Regions from separate parts of the Mesorhizobium sp. M0968 genome, predicted to be linked through region 1. Evidence: predicted binding sites of a transcription regulator. Region 1 holds the regulator's gene; each other region holds the start of a gene.
What was found. The regulator LexA, encoded in region 1, represses DNA repair genes until DNA is damaged. The targets are predictions, from matches to a motif close to TGTTCNNNNTGTGTTCNG.
Positions count from the first base shown of each region.

Region 1 (4,531 bases):
GCTGTCGGTGGAGCCGGCCTTTCCACAGCCGATCGCAATCGCGCTCCTCGCGACCCTTTGTGCCGTCGTCTCGCGGTCATGGCCCAGGACGCGCCTGTGCTTCATGGTGGCGCTGCTCTGCGCGCTTGGCGTACTTGCCGCCAAGTTCGAGACATGGCGTGTCGGAACGCATATGCTCGGCTCCGAAATCTCGACGCGGCTGACGGGTCGCGTTGTATCGTACGAGCCCATGGCGAGCGGCCGCATCAGGCTGACAATCGATGTGATCTCAACGGCCAGGCCGACACTGCGCTACATGCCGGAACGGGTCCGCGTTTCGGCGATGAAGATACCGGCTGAGCTGACCGCCGGTTCCGAGATCACCGGCTATGTGCTGCTGCTGCCGCCGACCGGCCCGGTGCGGCCCGACAGCTATGATTTCTCGTTCGACAGCTATTTCGCCGGTATCGGCGGCAGCGGCTTTTTTCTCGGCAATCCGAAAGTCGTGTCGTCGGGCAGCATGCCGCTTGCCGCGCAGCTTTCTTCCGCGATCGAAGACGCGCGCGAATCCATCGCCGACCATATCCGCAGCCGCATCGGCGGTGCCGAGGGCGAGATTGCTGCTGCGCTGATCGTCGGCGTGCGCGCCGGCATTCCCGAGGAGATCAACGAAGCGATGCGGCGCACCGGCATCTACCACATCATCTCTATCTCGGGGCTGCATATGGCGTTGGTCGCCGGCACCATCATGGCGCTGCTGCGGGGTGCCTTTGCGCTGTTTCCCGATTTCTCATCGCGACGGCCGGTCAAGAAGTATGCCGCGGCCGCCGCGCTTTTTTCGATTGCGGCCTACCTCGTCTTTTCCGGCATTGTCGTGGCGGCCGAACGCAGCTTCATCATGCTGGCGGTGATGCTTATCGCCGTGCTGGTCGACCGGGCCGCGCTCACCATGCGCAACCTGGCGATCTCGGCCATCGCGGTCATCCTGGTGTCGCCGCACGAGGTGGTCGGTCCGAGTTTCCAGATGTCCTTCGCCGCGACGGCGGCCCTTGTCGGCGCCTATGCAGGCTGGTCCGATTACCGCGCCGGGAGGGCCACCACGCCGCCGCCGCGGCAGTCGCCGCTACGCCTTGCCACTCGAAAGGTCCTGCTGGGCATGTGCGGTCTGGCGATGACCTCGATCATTGCAGGGAGCGCCACGGCGCTTTTCGCCATATGGCATTTCCAGCGCGTGGCGCCGCTCAGCCTGTTCGCCAATCTGGCCATCATGCCCATCGTCTCACTGGTCGTCATGCCCTTCGCCGTTCTCAGCGCGCTGGCGATGCCGTTCGGTGCGGATGGCCCTTTCCTCTATGTCATGGGCAAGGGGCTGACGGCGATGATCGCCCTGTCCGGGTGGATCTCGGAGCGCTCGCCGATCGATGCGGTCGGGCTGATTTCGCTGAGATCCGTCCTTCTGGTGACGATCGCCCTCGTCATTGCCAGCATGGCGACGACGTGGTTGCGGCTGGCGGCACTTCCTTTTGCGCTCGCCGGCTTGCTGACGACAACGCAGACACGCATTCCCGACGTATTGGTCTCGGAGGACGCACGGCTGGTCGCGCTGTCGATCGGCAGCGGTGAACTCGCGGTCAACCGGGCACGCCCGAATGAGTTCACCATCGACAACTGGAAACGCGCGCTCACATCGGAGGCCATCGTCGCGCCGGAAACCCCTGGAAAGAACGACCCGCAATTCGACATTGCCGATCCGGCCGACCTGCCGCCGGGCATGCCGTTCATTTGCACGGACGGCCTCTGCCTTGCCAGGCATCCATCCGGCGCGATCATCGCGCAAGCCACGGACCGCGATACTGCGCGGCCAGCCTGCGCCTTTGCCAGCTTGATCGTCATCGACGACGCCACCGCCCATAACCCCTGCTACTACGACCGGCTGGTCCTCGTCGTCACCAAACGGCAACTGGCGCGCGCGGGAAGTGCCGCCGTCTATTTCGATCCACAAGCGGCAACACGCGCCGAGATCCGCTTCGCCGTCGAAAAATCATACCGGCCCTGGCACGTGCAACGGAAATTTTCACGCGCGGCACGGGGCCTGCCGCCATACCGCAGGGCCGACAATCCCAAAGCCGGCGCCAAGGGCGGAACTCAGTAGCGGCGGATCAGTCCGACGAGCTTGCCCTGCACCTTGACCCTGTCTGGTCCGAAGATGCGCGTCTCGTAGGCCGGATTGGCGGCTTCCAGGGCGATCGAGGCGCCCTTGCGGCGGAACCGCTTCAGCGTCGCTTCCTCCTCGTCGACCAGTGCCACCACGATCTCACCGGGGCTCGCCGTATCGGCATTGCGGATGATCACCGTGTCGCCGTCGAAAATGCCGGCCTCGATCATCGAATCGCCTTTGACCTCGAGCGCATAATGCTCGCCGCCCATGATCATATCCGGCGGCACCGAAATCGAATGCGTCTGGTGCTGGATGGCGTCGATCGGCACACCGGCAGCGATGCGGCCCATTACCGGGATCGAAACGGCGGCGACGACATCGTCGTCATTTCCGGCTGCGGGCACGCGCGACGATGTCGGCTTGCCCTGCCGAGGGGCGCCTTGCCCAAGGCTGCCCTGGATGACACTCGGCGAGAACTTGCGTGCCGCATTGAGGCCGGGGGCGATCGAGTCAGGCAGGCGTAGCACCTCCAGCGCACGGGCCCGGTTGGGCAAACGGCGAATGAAGCCGCGCTCCTCCAGCGCCGTAATCAGCCGGTGGATTCCGGATTTGGAAGCCAGGTCGAGCGCTTCCTTCATCTCGTCGAATGAAGGCGGGATACCGCTTTCCTTCAACCTTTCGTGGATGAACATAAGCAGTTCGTGTTGTTTGCGTGTCAGCATAGCGACCCCCAACAGAATCAGAAAAACAAACCCAGAACAAACACTATCTGTTCCAGTTGTGTTCCGCAACTGTTTAAAGTTTAATGAATGCGTTAAGGCTCGGGAAACAAACGACGTCCCCTACCGGCGTAACGCATTTTCACCGCCGCGAGCCTCATCGCCTTGATTCTGCTTTCGTTTGCGCCCTTCTGGCCTCCTAGAAGGCGGCACTGGCATCGGCCGTCGGTCGGCAAAAGGCACGGAATTGAACCCGTATCGACTGTGCGGTTTGGTCAATGCACCGTGAACGAAACGAACTCAAAACGCCAACCTCGGGTTAAGTCCCGGTTTCCACCGCCTGGTCAGGCTGCTTCTCGCCGGTGGAGCCTTGCTGCGCGCAACCAAGTAATGGAAGAACAGTCGATGCGTGTCCGGCGTTGCGTTGGATCTTGGGGGAGCAGACAAATCATGACAGGAATTCCCGATCTCGTGGCCATAAAGGCGATGGATGCCGCGGATCCGCTGCGCGCGATGCGCGACCGCTTTGTGTTGCCGCAAGGAGTGATCTATCTCGACGGCAATTCGCTAGGAGCTGCTTCACGTGCCGCTTTCGATGAACTGCACAAGGCCGCGACCGAAGAATGGTCGCATGATCTCATCCGCGCATGGAACACGGCCGGCTGGTTCAACATGCCGCTTGAACTTGGCGACCAGCTCGGGCGCCTGATCGGGGCCGCGGCCGGCCAGACAGTGGTCTGCGACACGACATCGGTCAATATCTACAAGCTGCTGCACGCCGCCATGGCCATGCGACCGGAGCGGCAGGTCATCGTCGCCGAGGGCGATAGTTTTCCGACGGACCTCTACATGGCCGAGGGTGTGGTTTCGACGCGAAAAGATACGCTGCTGCGCCTCTCGGGAGTCGACGCGCCGACCATCGAAGAGCTGATCGACGAACGCACCGCTGTGGTGCTGGTCAACCACGTCAACTATAAGTCGGGCGAACTGCGCGACATGCCGGCGCTGACGCGCAGGGCTCAGGAAGCCGGGGCGATGATCGTCTGGGATCTCTGCCACACCGCCGGCGCGATGCCAGTCGAACTCGACAAGGCAAACGCCGATTTTGCCGTTGGCTGCACCTACAAATATCTGAATGGCGGCCCGGGCGCGCCTGCCTTCATCTATGCGGCTGAGCGGCATCTTTCCGACATCCAGCAGCCGCTCACCGGCTGGTGGGGCCATGCACGGCCCTTCGCCTTCGAGCCAGGCTATGCGGCCGGCACCGGCATCCGCCAGTTTCTGTGCGGCACACAGCCGGTCCTGTCGATGCGCACGCTGAAGGGCGCGCTCGACATCTGGAACGATGTCGACATGACGGCGGTGCGCAAGAAGAGCATCGCGCTGGCGGATCTGTTCATCGAGCTTGTCGAGGCAAAGTGCGGCACTTACGGGCTCACGCTCGAAAGCACGCGCGATGGGGAAAAACGCGGCAGCCAGATTTCATTCATGCATGAGCATGGCTACCAGGTCATGCGCGCGCTGATCGAACGAGGCGTGATCGGCGATTTTCGCGCGCCATCGACCATGCGCTTCGGCTTCACCCCGCTCTATGTCGGCTACGCCGATGTCTGGCAGGCCGTCAAAGTGCTTGAGGACATCCTGCACACCGGTGCGTGGAAGGATGCGCGCTTCG
Region 1 is NZ_JAMYNL010000014.1:50,151-54,681, forward strand. It holds gene NKH67_RS22085 (ComEC/Rec2 family competence protein) at 1-2,131, shown strand, start outside; gene lexA (transcriptional repressor LexA) at 2,125-2,859, opposite strand; gene kynU (kynureninase) at 3,307-4,531, shown strand, end outside.

Region 2 (4,531 bases), on a different contig from region 1:
CTTTGATCGCCAGCAGGCTGACCTTGAGATCGTTGCTGTGCAGGGCCACACCCTGGTCGAGGGCCAGGCGCGCCATGTCAATGCTTACAAGTATAGCGTTGAGGCCACGCCGCCGCAGATCGATTTCCCGGCCGGCACCGCCCACACGACCAAGGCCGCCCTCTGGCCAGCGCTGCGCGACATTGCCATGTTCTCGGTACGGATAACCGATCGGGGCGCGCGCGAGCCGCACTGGCATCCTGAGACCGCCGAAATGGGTTATGTCGCGGCGGGCACCGCCCGCATGACCATTCTGGATCCGGATGGAAAGATCGATACCTACACGGTGACGCAGGGCGACGTGTATTTCATCCCGCCGGCCTATCCCCACCACATCGAAAACATCGGAGCGGGCACGTTCCACGCCCTGATCTTCTTTGACCAGGTATCGCCCGGGGACGTCGGCTACCGGTCGCTGATCAATGTGTTTCCGCGCAGCGTGCTGGCGCAGTCCTTTGGCATTGCGGAAGACCAGTTGCCGCATTTTCCCTACACCGAGATCGACCCGCTCCTCGTGCCGCGCACCAATCCCATCGACCCCGTGATCTAGCCGCCGTTCCCCTTTCAAACGCCTACCCAACCAGAAGGAATTCAACATGAGCAACCTGACCGCACCCCTGCTTACCCCCACCGACCTGGGCAATGGCGCCAGCCATGATATTTCGGCCGCCCTGACGGGCCTGCTGGCCGATACGTTCGCGCTCTATCTCAAGACCAAGAACTTCCATTGGCATATGTCTGGGCCACATTTCCGCGATTATCACCTAATGCTCGACGAGCAGGGCGACCAAATCTTTGCCATGACCGATGTGATCGCTGAGCGGGCCCGCAAGCTCGGTGGCACCACCCTGCGTTCGATCGGCCAGATTGCCCGCACACAGCGTATTGCCGACAATGATGCCGCCTTCGTTACCCCCGGCGACATGCTGGCCGAACTGGCCAGCGACAACCAGCAGCTGCTCGTGATCCTGCGGGCCTGCCACGGTGCTGCCGATGAGTACAAGGATGTTGCGACCACCAGCCTGATCGAAGTTTGGATCGACGAAACCGAGCGCCGCGTGTGGTTCCTCTACGAATCCAACCGTCGCGCCTGAGTTTGCACGGTGGTGCCGGCCAGTCCGGCGCCACTGCCCCTTGAGAGCCTGACCTTTCACCACGCCGCCGCTATGCGCGGCCACCGAGCCGGAACGATTTGCCATGAGCAGGAATGTTGCTGAACTGATGGTCGAGACACTGGCCGCCGCCGGCGTGAAACGGATCTATGGCGTGGTTGGCGACAGTCTGAACGGGTTTACCGATGCCTTGCGGACCCATGACGAGATCGAATGGATCCACGTTCGGCATGAAGAGGTTGCCGCCTTTGCCTCCGCAGGGGAGTCCCAGGTTACCGGGGAACTCGCAGTGTGTGCGGGGTCATGCGGCCCGGGCAATCTGCATCTGATCAATGGTCTGTTTGATGCCCATCGCAGCCGCACGCCGGTTCTCGCGATCGCGGCGCAGATTCCGACCGCTGAAATCGGTAGCGGGTATTTCCAGGAAACACATCCGCAGAACCTTTTCGCCGAATGCAGCCACTATTGCGAACTGGTGTCTGATCCGAGCCAGCTGCCATATGTGCTCGAAAATGCCATTCGCGCTGCCGTGGGCATGCGCGGCGTTGCCGTCGTGGTCATTCCCGGCGACGTCGCCCTGCGCGACGCCCCGCCTCGCGCTGTCGCCAGCCGGCAAAGTCTGCTGCCGTCTCTGCCCCAGGTTTACCCGGCCGATGCCGACATCGAGGCGCTGGCGCAACTGATCGGCGAGGCGCGCAAGGTGACACTGTTCGGCGGTCGCGGTTGTGCCGGCGCCCATGCGCCGCTGATGGCGCTGGCCGAGGCCCTGAAAGCGCCAATCGTCCATGCCCTGGGCGGCAAGGAATATGTCGAATACGACAATCCCCATGACGTGGGAATGACCGGGTTCATCGGCTTTGCCTCGGGCTATGAGGCCATGCACGACTGCGACCTGCTGGTCATGCTGGGGACCGACTTCCCCTACAAGCAATTCCTGCCGTCTACATGCAAAATAGCCCAGGTCGATATTCGACCCGAGAACCTGGGGCGCCGGGTACGTCTCGACGTCGGCGTGGTCGGCGATGTGGGGCTGACGATTGCCGCGCTCTTGCCCCATGTGCCGGCGCGCACAGACCGGGCCCATCTGGATAAATCGCTCAAGCGCTACGCCGCTTCACGCAAGGGGCTCGATGATCTGGCCGCGGGCACCGCAGGGCGCGGGCCGATCCATCCGCAATATCTGACCAAGGTGGTCAGTGACCTGGCAGCCGAGGATGCCGTGTTCACCTTCGATGTCGGCACGCCCACCATCTGGGTGGCCCGCTATCTCGAGATGAATGGCCGGCGCCGGCTGGTAGGTTCGCTGGCACATGGTTCGATGGCCAATGCCATGCCGCAAGCCATCGGCATCCAGGCGGCGCAGCCCGGCCGCCAGGTGGTCGCGCTCGCCGGCGACGGTGGCTTCTCGATGCTGATGGGCGACCTGATCACGCTGCGCCAGCAGAATCTGCCGGTCAAGATCATCATCCTCAACAATGGCGTACTGGGCTTTGTCGCCATGGAAATGAAAGCGGGCGGGTTTCTCGAAACCGGTGTGTCGCTGGATAATCCCGACTTTGCCGCCATGGCACGGGCCATGGGCATCCATGCCATCCGCGTCGAGGATTCGGGCGAGTTGCCCGGTGCAGTCGCCGACATTCTGGCCCATGACGGACCGGCCCTGCTTGATGTCGTCAGCGCCACACAGGAGCTGTCCATGCCGCCCACGATCACCAGCGCCGAAATGAAGGGCTTCGGCCTGTGGATGATCCGCGCCGTGATGAGCGGTCGCGGCGATGAGGTGATCGATCTCGCCGCGACCAATCTGCTGCCCCGCTAGGAAATGACCTCTTCTGAAGAGAAGTCCGCTGCGGGCCTATCGGACATGGGCTTCGTCCTTAATCACCCCGAGGTCTTTTTGCCTCGCCCTGTGGGTATTTGGAAGCTACAGGCAAGCAGGCGCGAGCGAAGATCGGTATCAGACTCAACTATCGGCATGTCCGAAATATGCTACAATTTTCGGACACTCCGCGGCGCCCAAAACTCCAAAATTGGAACTCGCATTTTCGCATTGAAGTATATGGCCCGATGGCCCGCGCTCTGGACTATCCGAGAGCATCGAATGCCTCCTTCCGCAGGGGGCACGACATCATCCCGGTTGACTCTTAACCAAGACGAGAACAAATGTAGAACATATCACGGGCTTTCCGCGTTTCAAGGGTCAGATGAGTGTATCGGCGCCCCCTGCTGTCATTTCCGAGCTTCGAGAACGAATCGCGCGTCTCGAAGGTGGAAATGCGCGCGCGCGTACGGTTTTGCCGTTCGGAGTGGCCGCGATCGACAGGGTTCTGCCGGGAGGGGGACTGGCTTTTGGCGGTCTGCACGAGGTCGCAGGCGGTGGCAATGGCGCCGTCGATGGCGCGGCCGCTGCACTCTTCGCTGCCGGTATTGCCGCGCGCACGGTCGGCAAGGTGCTGTGGTGCGTTACCCGGCCCGATCTTTTTGCGCCGGCAATCGAACAGGCCGGTCTTCCTCCAGGGCGGGTAATCTATGTCGAAGCCGGCGACGAAAAATCCATTCTCGCCTGTTTCGAAGAGGGTCTTCGCGGAGGTTTTGGCGCTGTCGTTGCCGAGATTGCCCGGCTTTCGATGACGGCCTCACGGCGGCTTCAGCTTGCCGCCGAAAGCTCCGGCGCCATCGGCATCGCCATTCGCCGCTGGCGTCGGCAGACGGAGGCAACGGATTTTGGGCAGCCAACCGCCGCCGAGACACGCTGGCGGGTGTCGGTCCTGCCGTCGACACCATTGCCGGTGCCGGGGATTGGACGGGCGCGCTGGCACGTTGAACTGATCCGATGCCGTGCAGGAGAGAGTGCAGATTTCATAGTGGAGGCTTGCGATGCCAAGGGTCGTATCGCTCTTCCTTCCGATGTGGCCGACAGACCGCTTCAGAAGGAAATCGGGCGACGCCGCGCCTCCGCCTGAGACGCCGCTCGTCCTCATCGGCCGTGACGGGCGCCGCCGTGTCGTGCTTGCCGCTGATGCTGCAGCCCACGCAGCGGGCCTGCGCATCGGCATTCCGGCGAGCAAGGCGCAGGCGCTGGTCCCGGGCCTGATCGTCCATGATGCCGAGCCCGATGACGACGCCATGGCGCTCGAGCGGTTGGCGCTGTGGGCGCTACGTCGCTATGCGCCGATCGTCGCCGCCGATCCGCCGGACGGTCTCGTGATCGACACGACCGGCGCCGACCATCTGCATGGCGGCGAGGCGGCAATGCTCACCGATATGGTGGAGCGACTTGGCGGCTCCGGTCTAGCCGCGCGTGCCGCGGTCGCTGATAGATGGGGTGCAGCCCACGCGCTGGCGCGCTTCGGCACGCGGCAGATCCTTGTGGTTCCATC
Region 2 is NZ_JAMYNL010000013.1:80,974-85,504, reverse strand. It holds gene NKH67_RS21505 (cupin domain-containing protein) at 1-589, shown strand, start outside; gene NKH67_RS21500 (Dps family protein) at 636-1,133, shown strand; gene poxB (ubiquinone-dependent pyruvate dehydrogenase) at 1,237-2,970, shown strand; gene NKH67_RS21490 (ImuA family protein) at 3,356-4,114, shown strand; gene NKH67_RS21485 (Y-family DNA polymerase) at 4,029-4,531, shown strand, end outside.
Region 2: a site for LexA is predicted at 3,307-3,324, ahead of NKH67_RS21490 (ImuA family protein). Genes of this name have one in related genera too.

Region 3 (4,531 bases), on a different contig from region 1:
GCGGGAAAAGAATGCCTGATTGACGACGAAGGAATATGCCATGACCTTTCCCTCCCCGCTTCTGGCAAGTGGGTTCGCCCTCGCCGCTATGGCTTTGCTGGCGCTGCGGTTCACTGCCTTCACCGCATTCAAACGATCGTTGATCAAAATCCGCGCCAACCGGCACCCGCCCGCAAACACCAAAGCGTGAGGAAAGGTCATGGACGTTCAGGACATCATCAACACCGTCTCCCAGAAATCCGGTCTCAACCAGGCTTTGACGGAAAAGATCGCCGGCACGATTTTCTCGGTGCTCGAACACGAGGCGGAAGGCACGACTCTGTCCAGCTTCTTCGCCAAGATCCCGGGAGCCGACGCCCTGGCCAAGCAATATGATGTCATGGCTCCCGGCGCAGCTTCCGGTGGTGGCCTCCTGTCCTCGCTGGAGGGCGCGCTCGGTGGCGCTCTCGGCGAAAAGACCGGCGCGCTGATCAACGGGGTCGCCATACTCAAGGCATCAGGCCTTACGCTCGCACAGATCAGCCAGGCCGGCACGATGCTGGTCCAGCAGGCCGAGACAGCCGCCGGCCCGCAGCTGACCAGTGAGGTACTTGCATCGGTACCCGACCTGAAAGGGCATCTCGGGCTCTGAAGGAACTTCTCTATTTCGGCAGCGTATAGGCCATCACATAGTCGCCCGGCTTGGTACCGACCGAGCCGTGGCCGCCGGCAACGATGACGACCAACTGGCGCCCGTCGGCTACCGTGTAGGTCATCGGTGTCGACTGCCCGCCCGCCGGCAGCCGCGCCTGCCAGAGCTGTTTGCCGGTCGTCAGGTCATAAGCGCGCACATAGTCGTCGACCGCCGCACCGAGGAAGGCGACGCCGCCGGCAGTGATCATCGGCCCGCCAATGCCGGGCACGCCGACCTTGAATGGCAGTGGCAATGGCGTCATGTCGTAGACGGTGCCGTTGCGATGCTTGTAGACGATCTTGCCGGTCCGAAGGTCGGCGCCCGCCACATAGCCCCAGGGCGGCGCCTGGCAGGGAATGCCGAGCGGCGACAGGAACGGCTTCAATATGACTGCGTAAGGCGCACCGTCATTGCGGTTCAGGCCCTGTTCGCTGCCCTTGGTGTCGCCGGGCGGCGGCACGTCGGCGCGCGGCACCAGCTTGGAGATGAACGCCAGGTATGTCGGCATGCCGAACATCACCTGCCGGACCGGATCGACTGCCACGCCGCCCCAGTTGAAGGTGCCGAAATTGCCGGGGTAGATCAGTGAGCCCTGCAGCGACGGCGGCGTGTAGCGGCCCTCATAGCGCAACTTCCGGAGCTCGATCCGGCAGGCCAGCTGGTCGAACATGGTAATGCCCCACATGTCGGCGCCGGTCAGCGGTTTCGGACTGAAGCTGAGGTCCGAGAGCGGCTGCGTCGGCGAGGTATGGTCGCCTTCGATCGCGCCGCCCGGCGCCGGCACTTCCTTGACCGGAACGATCGGCTCGCCGCTGCGCCGGTCGAGCACATAGAGGTCGCCCTGCTTGGTCGGCCCGACCAGCGCCGGCACCACGCCACTTTCCGTGGTGATGTCGACCAGCGTCGGCTGCGCCGGCACGTCCATGTCCCAGAGATCGTGGTGCACCGTCTGCCGCACCCAGCGCAATTGTCCGCTGTTGAGATCGAGCGCGGTGATCGAAGAGGAGAATTTCTCGTCATTGGCGCTGCGTCCGGCGCCGAGTTGGTCCGGCGTCTTGTTGCCGAGCGGCACATAAAGCAGCCCGAGCTTCTCGTCGACGCTCGCCGTCGACCACATGTTGGGTGAGTTGTTGGTGTAGGTCTGGTCCGGCGGCAGCGGCATCGTCTGGTCGGGATTGCCCGAATCCCAATTCCACAACAGCGCGCCGGTGTCGGCATCGTAGGCACGGATGACCCCGGACGGCTCCTGCGTCGAATAATTGTCGTTGACCGCGCCGCCGACGATGATCTTGTTGGCGACGATCAGCGGCGCCGAGGTCGAATAATAATAGCCCGGCTTCGGATATGGCATGTTGGCGAGCAGGTTCAGCGTGCCGCCTTCGGCGAAAGTCGGGCAGACCTGGCCATTCGCCGCATCGAGCGCGATCAGCCGGGCGTCGGATGTCGGCAGGTAGATGCGTGTGGCGCAGGGCTGGCCGGCGGCGACCTTGGCATCGGCATAATAGGCCACGCCGCGGCAGGTCTGGTGCTGGCGGTCCTTGTTGAGCTTGACCTGCGGATCGAAGCGCCATTTCTCCTTACCGCTCGCGGCATCGATGGCGATGGCGAAATTATGCGGCGTGCAGATGTAGAGCGTGTCGGCGATTTTTAGCGGCGTCACCTGATAGGTCGTCTCGCCGATGTCGTCGGGCCCTTTCACGTCGCCGGTGCGATAGGTCCAGGCCGGCTGCAGATTGGCAACGTTTTCGGCGGTGATCTGGTCGAGCGGCGAATAGCGCTGGCCGTATTGCGTGCGACCGTAATAGTGCCATTCGCCAGCCGGCACGTTGCCGCCAAGATCGGCCGTCGGCGTCACCTTGTCGGTGTTGAGTTCACCCGTAATATCCTTTGGATCGGTCGTCATCGAATAACCGGCGACGGCAAGCGATGCCAGTACGGCGAGGATAAGCGGTGCGCGTCCGTCGGGACCGGTAAGCCCGCGCCGCGCCCATGGCGTCAACAGCCATAGCGCGACAAGCACGATGATGCCGCCGCGCGGGCCGAGCTCCCACCAGTCGAAGCCGATCTCCCAAACCGCCCAGGCGAGCGTGCCGAGCACGATCGCCGCGTAGAGCCACAGCGCCGTGGATCTGCGCCTGTAGAGCAGCCAGGCCGCGACAAGGAAAGCTAGACCGACGATGACGTAGTACCAGCTGCCGCCCAGCGTCACGAGCCAGATGCCGCCGCCGCCAATCGCCAGGCCGATGAGGAAAAGGATCAGGGAGGTGATGACCACAGCCAAGACGGTGCTCCTTCGACTGGTGCGCTCCGCGACGCGTCCATGGGCAACCCCGCATTGCGTTCCTGCCCCCACGCAACTTTCTCCGGCCCGCTTCCACTGTCAAGCAAGCTCGGCGTTTTACGGTGCCGGCCCATCGCAAGCCCGGCGTTTTGGTTAGCAGACCCATCCAGATTGTGAGTCCACCGACTGGACAGAGAACAAAACGGAGACACTTCTGGCCTTTCGCTGCCGAATCACTACATTCGGGGGGAGATGTCCGGCTTTTCGGAAGACATGCCCTTTTTTGACGAACCGAACGCGCGGCCCGTGGCCCCGTCGGGCATTGCCGCGCGCGCCATGGCTGCCCGCAGCAACCAGAACAACGCGCCCGATTATCTCAACGGCCTCAACCCCGAGCAGCGGCTGGCGGTGGAAACCACCGAAGGCCCGGTGCTGGTGCTGGCCGGCGCCGGCACCGGCAAAACGCGCGTCCTGACCACCCGCATCGCCCACATCCTTGCCACCGGCAAGGCTTTCCCCTCGCAGATCCTCGCCGTCACCTTCACCAACAAGGCGGCGCGCGAGATGAAGCAGCGCATCGGCCTGTTGATCGGTGAAGGCAATGTCGAGGGCATGCCGTGGCTCGGCACCTTCCACTCGATTGGAGTGAAGCTGCTGCGCAGACATGCCGAGCTGGCCGGGCTCAAATCCGACTTCACCATTCTCGACACGGATGATGTCGTGCGCCTGATCAAGCAGCTTATCCAGGCCGAAGGGCTGGACGACAAGCGCTGGCCGGCCAAGCAGTTCGCCCAGATGATCGACGGCTGGAAGAACAAGGGCCTTGGCCCCGCCGACATCCCCGAGGGCGATGCCCGTGCCTTCGCCAACGGCAAGGGCCGCGAGCTCTACAAGGCCTATCAGGAGCGGCTGAAAACGCTGAACGCTTGCGACTTCGGCGATCTCCTGTGCCATCCGATCCGCATCTTCCGCGCCAATCCGGACGTGCTGAAGGAATACCACAAGCGCTTCCGCTACATCCTCGTCGACGAATATCAGGACACCAACACCGCCCAGTACATGTGGCTGCGGCTGCTGGCACAGCGGCCGCAATCCTCCCCCCTTGAGGGGGAGGTGCCCGCGAAGCGGGCGGAGGGGGTTGCCGCAGAAGGCACCGCTAGAGCGTCGAGCACTGCCGCCGGTAGGTCAAGCACTGCCGCACGGACCCCACCCGACCGGGCTTCGCCCGGCCACCCTCCCCTCAAGGGGGAGGGAAGCCCGCGCCTGTCCACCGTAAATATCTGCTGCGTCGGCGACGACGACCAGTCGATCTATGGCTGGCGCGGCGCCGAGGTCGACAACATCCTGCGCTTCGACAAGGATTTTCCCGGCGCCACCATCATCCGGCTGGAGCGCAACTATCGCTCGACCGCGCACATCCTCGGCACCGCCTCCCACCTCATCGCCCACAATGAGGGCCGCTTCGGCAAGACGCTGTTCACCGAAAAGATCGCCGAGGACGACGAGAAGGTGCATGTCCATGCCGCCTGGGATTCCGAAGAGGAGGCCCGCGCCGTCGGCGAGACCATCGAGGCTTA
Region 3 is NZ_JAMYNL010000002.1:448,115-452,645, forward strand. It holds gene NKH67_RS04995 (hypothetical protein) at 20-190, shown strand; gene NKH67_RS05000 (hypothetical protein) at 200-631, shown strand; gene NKH67_RS05005 (glucose/quinate/shikimate family membrane-bound PQQ-dependent dehydrogenase) at 642-2,954, opposite strand; gene NKH67_RS05010 (ATP-dependent helicase) at 3,207-4,531, shown strand, end outside.
Region 3: a site for LexA is predicted at 3,148-3,165, ahead of NKH67_RS05010 (ATP-dependent helicase). Genes of this name have one in related genera too.